Regions from separate parts of the Salinicoccus bachuensis genome, predicted to be linked through region 2. Evidence: riboswitches for the same ligand, from Rfam matches in the RefSeq annotation. Region 2 holds a riboswitch; each other region holds the start of a gene.
The links. Region 2 has a riboswitch for thiamine pyrophosphate ahead of RQP18_RS03680 (thiamine phosphate synthase). Riboswitches for the same ligand answer to the same signal wherever they lie in the genome.
Positions count from the first base shown of each region.

Region 1: linked by a shared signal. The riboswitch ahead of tenA (thiaminase II) and the one ahead of RQP18_RS03680 (thiamine phosphate synthase) in region 2 are both predicted to bind thiamine pyrophosphate.
Region 3: linked by a shared signal. The riboswitch ahead of RQP18_RS05355 (ECF transporter S component) and the one ahead of RQP18_RS03680 (thiamine phosphate synthase) in region 2 are both predicted to bind thiamine pyrophosphate.

Region 1 is NZ_CP138333.2:1,248,840-1,251,107, forward strand. It holds gene RQP18_RS06170 (permease) at 1-479, opposite strand, end outside; gene RQP18_RS06175 (ArsR/SmtB family transcription factor) at 566-889, opposite strand; TPP riboswitch at 1,032-1,130, shown strand; gene tenA (thiaminase II) at 1,202-1,885, shown strand; gene thiD (bifunctional hydroxymethylpyrimidine kinase/phosphomethylpyrimidine kinase) at 1,878-2,268, shown strand, end outside.
Region 2 is NZ_CP138333.2:733,874-736,141, forward strand. It holds gene RQP18_RS03675 (nucleoside hydrolase) at 1-425, shown strand, start outside; TPP riboswitch at 598-707, shown strand; gene RQP18_RS03680 (thiamine phosphate synthase) at 866-1,348, shown strand; gene RQP18_RS03685 (NAD(P)/FAD-dependent oxidoreductase) at 1,341-2,268, shown strand, end outside.
Region 3 is NZ_CP138333.2:1,083,919-1,086,186, reverse strand. It holds gene RQP18_RS05360 (ABC transporter ATP-binding protein) at 1-426, opposite strand, end outside; gene RQP18_RS05355 (ECF transporter S component) at 429-1,007, opposite strand; TPP riboswitch at 1,077-1,167, opposite strand; gene RQP18_RS05350 (ABC transporter ATP-binding protein) at 1,216-2,268, opposite strand, start outside.

The sequences.
Region 1 (2,268 bases), 510 kb from region 2:
TCTTCTTCCATCGGCACCTGTTCTTTTCTTACTTTCATTCCGACCTCCTTATAGGTTTTTGCCAGATCCAGTCTTGAAAAAATGGCGCCTGCAAAAATGCTGAAAATACCAAGAACAACAAAGTAGACGAGTGCGACTTCCCATCCAAGCAGTGCCCATAATGTGAACATCATCACCGGATTCATCAATGGGGAAGCAATCAGAAAACTCATCGAAGGGCCAAAAGATGCCTTCGAGTTCAACAGGCCTGCCAGAATGGGGATGGTGGAGCAGGAACAGAAAGGGGTGGCCGCACCAAAAAGTGTACCGAGCATATAACCTGCTATTTTGTTGGGGTGATTCAGCACCTTCCTTATCTTCTCTTCTGATACTATCTGCTGGAGCAGGCTGACGAAAAAACTGACGATGATGAACAGGGCGATAAGGGTGGTGAATAGAAGGAAAAACGTCCGCAGGAATTCGGTAATGGAATCAGTCATCATCTTGGCTCCTTATCATTATATTTATCAAAAGTATTTGATTTATAAATCAATAAAAATTGATTTATAGTATAAAAAAGATACCATCATAAGATGGTTGAGCAAGTATCTTCTGACAATGTACCCTGCAAATGTGATTCATTGACTCTGTAGTAGTTCCAAGTTCCATGCTTTTCGGTCGAAAGGATATCCGCATCGACAAGCTTCTTCAAATGGTAGGAGATTTTCGACTGTTTCAGATCCAGCATTTCCTCCAGATCACATACACAGAGCTGCTTATTGGTACTTTTGCTGATTTCATTGATTATCTTCAATCGCGTCCTGTCCGCAAGTGCATTGAACATCTGCTCATAGGTTTCCAGGTTTTTTTCATAGGCCGTACCATCCTTGCTGTTCGTCGGTTGCACCATTCCCGCCCTCCTTATTAAATCAATTTTATTTGATATATATATAGTGTATATCTTTCCTTTTGAAAATGCAAGCATATTGAAATTTCCGATTATTGTTTGACATGGGCGTGAATCTTCACTATTATTGGAGTCAATCGAATAGCAACACCACTAGGGGTGCTTTTTGCTGAGACAGCCGTTGGGCTGATCCCTTGGACCTGATCTGGATAATACCAGCGTAGGGAAGTGGGTTGGTCCGGCATATCCTGCCTCCATACTGAACCCGTTTCCTGCGCTGGAAACGGGTTTTTATATTGGAAAAGGAGAGATCATATGCTGACTGAAGAGTTGAGAAATGAAGCGGAACCGATCATCGAAGCAATCTATAATGACACTTTCATCCAGGGGCTGATACATGGAAACATCGATGCGGCTGCAGTCATCCATTACCTGAGGGCGGATTCATTGTATTTGGAGGAGTTTGCGAATCTCTATGCAATGCTGATTGCCAAATCCGATTCGAAGGACACTGTGAAATTCCTTCTGAGTCAGATGGAATTCCTGCTCGAAGGTGAAAGCGAAGCGCACGCAGTACTGGCGCAGGCGGTCGATATGCCCTATGAGGATATCATCAGGGACGGGGCGTGGTATCCATCCGCCGACCACTACATCAAACATATGTACTTCAATGCATTCTCGAGGGAGAATATCGCATTCACTTTGAGTGCGATGGCACCATGTCCATATGTCTACAGAAGGATTGCCGAGAAGGCGATGGCGCGGCATACATTTGAAGCCGGCCATCCTTATCGCGGCTGGTTTGAATTCTACGCCAGGGACATGGATGATACGCTCGATGTGATGCTGACGATAATCGATAACGAAGCGGAAAGAATGCCGGCTGAAGACATGAAGCAGCTCAGAAGGAATTTCATCGAAAGTGTGGAACATGAAAGGCGCTTCTTCAATATGGCGGCGACGAAAGAACGCTGGATGGAGGTGGATGTCCATGCATAGGATGCCGATTGCACTGACGGTGGCAGGAACGGACCCAACCGGCGGCGCGGGGGTGCTGGCAGACAGCAAGGCCTTCCATTCGAGAGGCGTATACGGCATGGCGGCCGTGACTTCGCTGACTGCCCAGAATACGATGGGCGTACAGGATGTGTTCAATGTTCCTGCAGAGTTTCTGGAGAAGCAGCTCGAGAGCATATTCAGTGACGAAGTGCCCCATGCGATGAAGAGTGGAATGGTCGCGACAATCGATATGATGGTAGTGGTTGCGAATATGGTGGAGGATTATAATATTCCTTTCGTCATCGATCCGGTCATGATCGCCACGAGTGGAGATGCGCTGATAGAAGAGGAATCGATCGAATTCCTCAGGAGTACGCTGCTTC
Region 2 (2,268 bases):
TCACAGATGCCGAGGCGGCACGGATCGTCTTCCACAGTGGAGCGGAGACCACACTTGTGAGCCTTGATGTGACGAAACAAACACTGCTTTCAAGTTATGATGTCGAAGTGCTTGAAGGCAGGAAGTACCACGACTTCGTCAGGCAGTCGACGGAAGTCTACCGCGCCTTCAGCAAGGAGAGGTTCAACCTAGACGGCTGTGCACTGCACGACCCGCTTACGGTCGGGTACGTCCTGAACCGTGACTTCCTGAAGACGGAGAAGCACTATGTCGATGTGGAGACAATCAGCCCGCTCGGCTATGGCCAGACCATCTGCGACTTTGGCGGTCTTTTGGGCAAGGAACCCAACGTCACTATATGCACCGATGTGGACGGAGAAGCGTTCGTTGCGCATTTCCTGGAGACGCTTGGCAAGGAAGGGTGATCTGCCTGTTAGGGGTGGTTCAAAATTAGAATCTTGAAAAGCACCCTATCTCTCATTGTACGACTGGTTTATCGGATCATGATTGTATTTTGTAACGAAATAATTTAGAATGATAAATATAGGGCAATGATTCAAATTCACTTGCCGCAAAGATCCACCAACTGAATAAAACCGAAATCACTGGAAGAGCCTTTGTGAAAGGCTGAGATCAAAGTATCGACTTTGGAATTCCTTGAACCTGATCCAGTTCATACTGGCGTAGGAAAGTGACGTTACTTAAAAATATCTGCGTTATTTTTCTACATGAAAAATAACGCTTTTTTATTTGGGGTGTAAATATCTTTATCGCAATTACACATGACAAAGTACTGACCAGTGAAGATATTGAGCATTTTATGAACATTGAGCCTGTCGTTGACCGGTTGCTTTTGAGGACACGTATGAATTCAGTTGGGCTGATATTCTTCCTCAATATGCTGGTGAATAAGGGGTTCCCGAAGGATAAACTGATCATCCATAGCAACATCCGGGTGTTGGAAGCGCTTCGGTTGAAAGCCATTCACTTCAAAGAAGGGGATCCGATGGCATATGCCTATAAAGCGAGGCATCCAGAGATATCTGTCAGCATGTCGACACATTCCATGAAAAGCATCAGTGAGGCCAGGGAGAATGGTCTGGATCATGTCTTCTTTGGTCACGTTTTTGAAAGCGCTTCTAAAAAGGGAGTGCGACCGAGATCTTTGGATGAAATGGAGCGGGCTGTAGATATGGACATTCCGGTCATGGCTATCGGTGGAATTGGTCAGCACACGATAGGCGATTTGCCCGATGGGTTCAGCGGCATATGTGCCATTTCATTATTTATGGATCACAATCTTGAAGAAATCAGAGCAGTAAGAAGGGCGTGGTATGAGAATGTATGATGTTGCAGTTGTAGGATCTGGTGTCATTGGCATGTCCATAGCAAAAGCACTTGATGAATACGGCTTGAAAATAGCGGTAATAGACCGTGATGAGCCGGGTAAGCATGCTTCATATAAAGCCGGTGGCATGCTCGGTGCCCAGAATGAATTCAATGAAGACGGGGCTCTTTTCAGAATGGCCCTTGCATCGAGAAGCAGATTTGAGGCTCTGAGTCGGACATTCCTGGAAGAACATGATCTGGATATCGAATTCAGACAGGGGGGACTGATCAAGATGGCGGCAGATGAGGATGATATTCCTGATCTCGAATCCCAGTATCAATTTCTCAACAGCCATGATCCGCGGGTCCAGAAATTGAGCGAGCCGGCACTCGATAATTTGACACAGGGGTCGGTCGTATATCGCAATCTATCCATCCATATTCCAAATGATGGACAGATTAATGCATGGAAATATACCAGGGCACTGCTTACCTCAGTCATCACAAAAGGAATCGACCGTTTCTGCAGGACTGAAGTCCATCAGATATCGAAAAGATTCGATTCCTACATGCTGAAGACTTCAGCCGGTGATATCCATGCAGATAAAGTGATAGTTGCCGGAGGCGCATGGAGTGGGAAGTTGCTGGAAACTTATGATATATCACCCATGATTTCAGGTGTAAAAGGAGAGGTGCTGCTTGTTGAACATGAGGGTCTGAATATCGACCAGACAGTATTCATGACCAATGGATGCTACATCGTCCCCAAAAATAAAAATCGATTTCTGATCGGAGCGACAAGCTACTTCAATGATTTTTCAGTGGGCGTATCGGATGTCGGGACAGAATGGTTGAAAACTCAGGCCACAGCGACCATACCGGTACTTGCTGAAAGCCGCCTGCTGAAGAAATGGTCTGGTGTACGTCCATATACGGTTC
Region 3 (2,268 bases), 350 kb from region 2:
GGCGATGGCGAGCTTCTGCTTCATGCCTCCTGACAGCGTCTGGATGGCGCTCTCCGGGGCCACATCAAGCCCGACCATGCTGAGCGCTTCCGTGAACAGGGGTTCCATCTCCTCCTCAGCCACCTGCCTGTTCTCGAGGACAAAGGCGAGCTCTTCGGCGACTGTCGGCATCGTGAACTGGGAATCCGGATCCTGGAAGACGTATGCACAGGACGCGGGCATTTTGAGCCGATCCGCCTTCATCGGTATGGTGATCGTATCCGGTATGAGGCCCCCGAGCACATTGAGCAGGGTGCTCTTGCCCGAGCCGCTCGGCCCGACGATGAGCACCTTTTCACCCTCCCCTATTTTCAGGTCGAGATCGGTGAAGAGAGGCGATTCTGATTCCGGGAACCGCAGACGCAATTTTTCCACTTCGATGCACATGATCAAAGCCCTTCTTCAGCAGCATGGCCATTGCCGACGAGTTTCAGCACACCGGTCTCCTTCAGCGCACGGTACAATAGGTGCGCCAGCCAGCCGGCAATGAGTGCACCACTCAGCACCCTGAAACCGAACATCAACAGCAGATTCCATGTCGCCAGCTGGCCGAGGTAGCCGTAGTACCAGTCGAGTGGGAACGTCGCGAGCGCAGCTGAGATGCCGGCGATGACCGCCACCATCAGGGATGTGCTTTTGTACTTCACGATGGCGAATACGATTTCGCATGCAAGCCCCTGGATGAGTCCGTACACGATCAGCATGACATCGAACTGCAGCATGACGATCGTTTCACCGGATGCCGCTGCAAATTCCGCAATCAGTGCCACGCCGGGTTTCCTTATGATGAGATAGGCGACCACCGCTGCGATGAACCACATGCCGTACAGCAGCTGATTGAGGTGCAGTCCGAGCGGTTCGAGCGCCGTATAGACCCCACCCCATATCGAATAGATGAACGAGAATACCAGGGCGACGACGACCGTGATCAACACATCGGTCAGGGTCAGCCCTTTTCTTTTTGCCATGTTACCAACCTCCATAAATTATTTTCCAAATAAAAAAACACACCACTAGCGGAGTGGTGTGCATATTATATGTAAAATATGCCACTTCCCTACGCTAGTATGATCTAGATCAGGTGATAAGGGTAATTCTCAGTCCTTGCGGACACCCCTAGTGGTGGTTATTTATTCGGTTGGTTCCATGATAGTACACTTTCCGAATTTTGTGAAGTCATTTATTGTCGGCGACCATCTGGTAGTAGCGGCCGCGCTGTCTGATGAGCTCCTCTTCAGAACCGCTTTCGACCAGTTCACCGAGCTCCATGACGAAGATCCGGTCCACGGCCTTTATCGTATTCAGCCTGTGGGCGATGATGATGCTCGTCCGATCCTTCATCAGCCGCTCGAGCGCCTCCTGGATTTTGAGCTCCGTCACCGTATCGATGCTGCTCGTCGCTTCGTCCAGGAGCAGTATGGCCGGATCCGTGATCAGGGCCCTGGCAATCGATATCAGCTGCTTCTGTCCCTGGGAGATGAATCCTTCATCTGCTTCCAGCACGGTATCATAGCCCTCCTCGAGTGCAACGATGAATTCGTGTGCGTTGGCAAGTTTCGCCGCCTCCACCACTTCCTCATCCGTCGCATCGAGCTTGCCGTAGCGGATGTTTTCCCTGATCGTCGATTCGAACAGGTAGGGATCCTGCAGCACGAAAGCCGTCTGCGAACGGACTGTCGAACGGCTGTAGTCGAGGATGTTCTGTCCATCAATCCTGACCGCTCCGGAATCCGTTTCATAGAATCTTGCCAGCAGCTGCATGACGGTCGTCTTGCCCGCACCGGTCGCGCCAATCAGGGCAACCGATTCGCCTGCATCTATCCTGAAGCTCAAGTTTCTGATGGTCGGGTTTTTCTGCGTCGGATCGTAGGAGAAGGAGACATCATCAAATTCAATCTCACCCTTTATGGTGCTGTCCACAATCGTCCCCTCGTCCTTTTCGGGCTCCGAATCGATGATGCCGAATACACGCTCTGCACCGGCGATGGCCGAAAGCACCTGATTGAACTGGTTGGAGAGGTCGGCAAGCGGCCGCGTGAACTGCCTGGCGTACTCTGCGAACACGACGATGGTGCCGATGGTGACGAGTCCGTCCGTATAGAAGACGAGCAGGCCGCCAGCGCCGGCCACGATGGTGAAGCTGACGTTGTTCAGCATGTTCATCACCTTCGGGATGAAGCCGGCATACAGGAATGCCCAGAACGTGATGTCCCTGAGATTGCCCGCCTT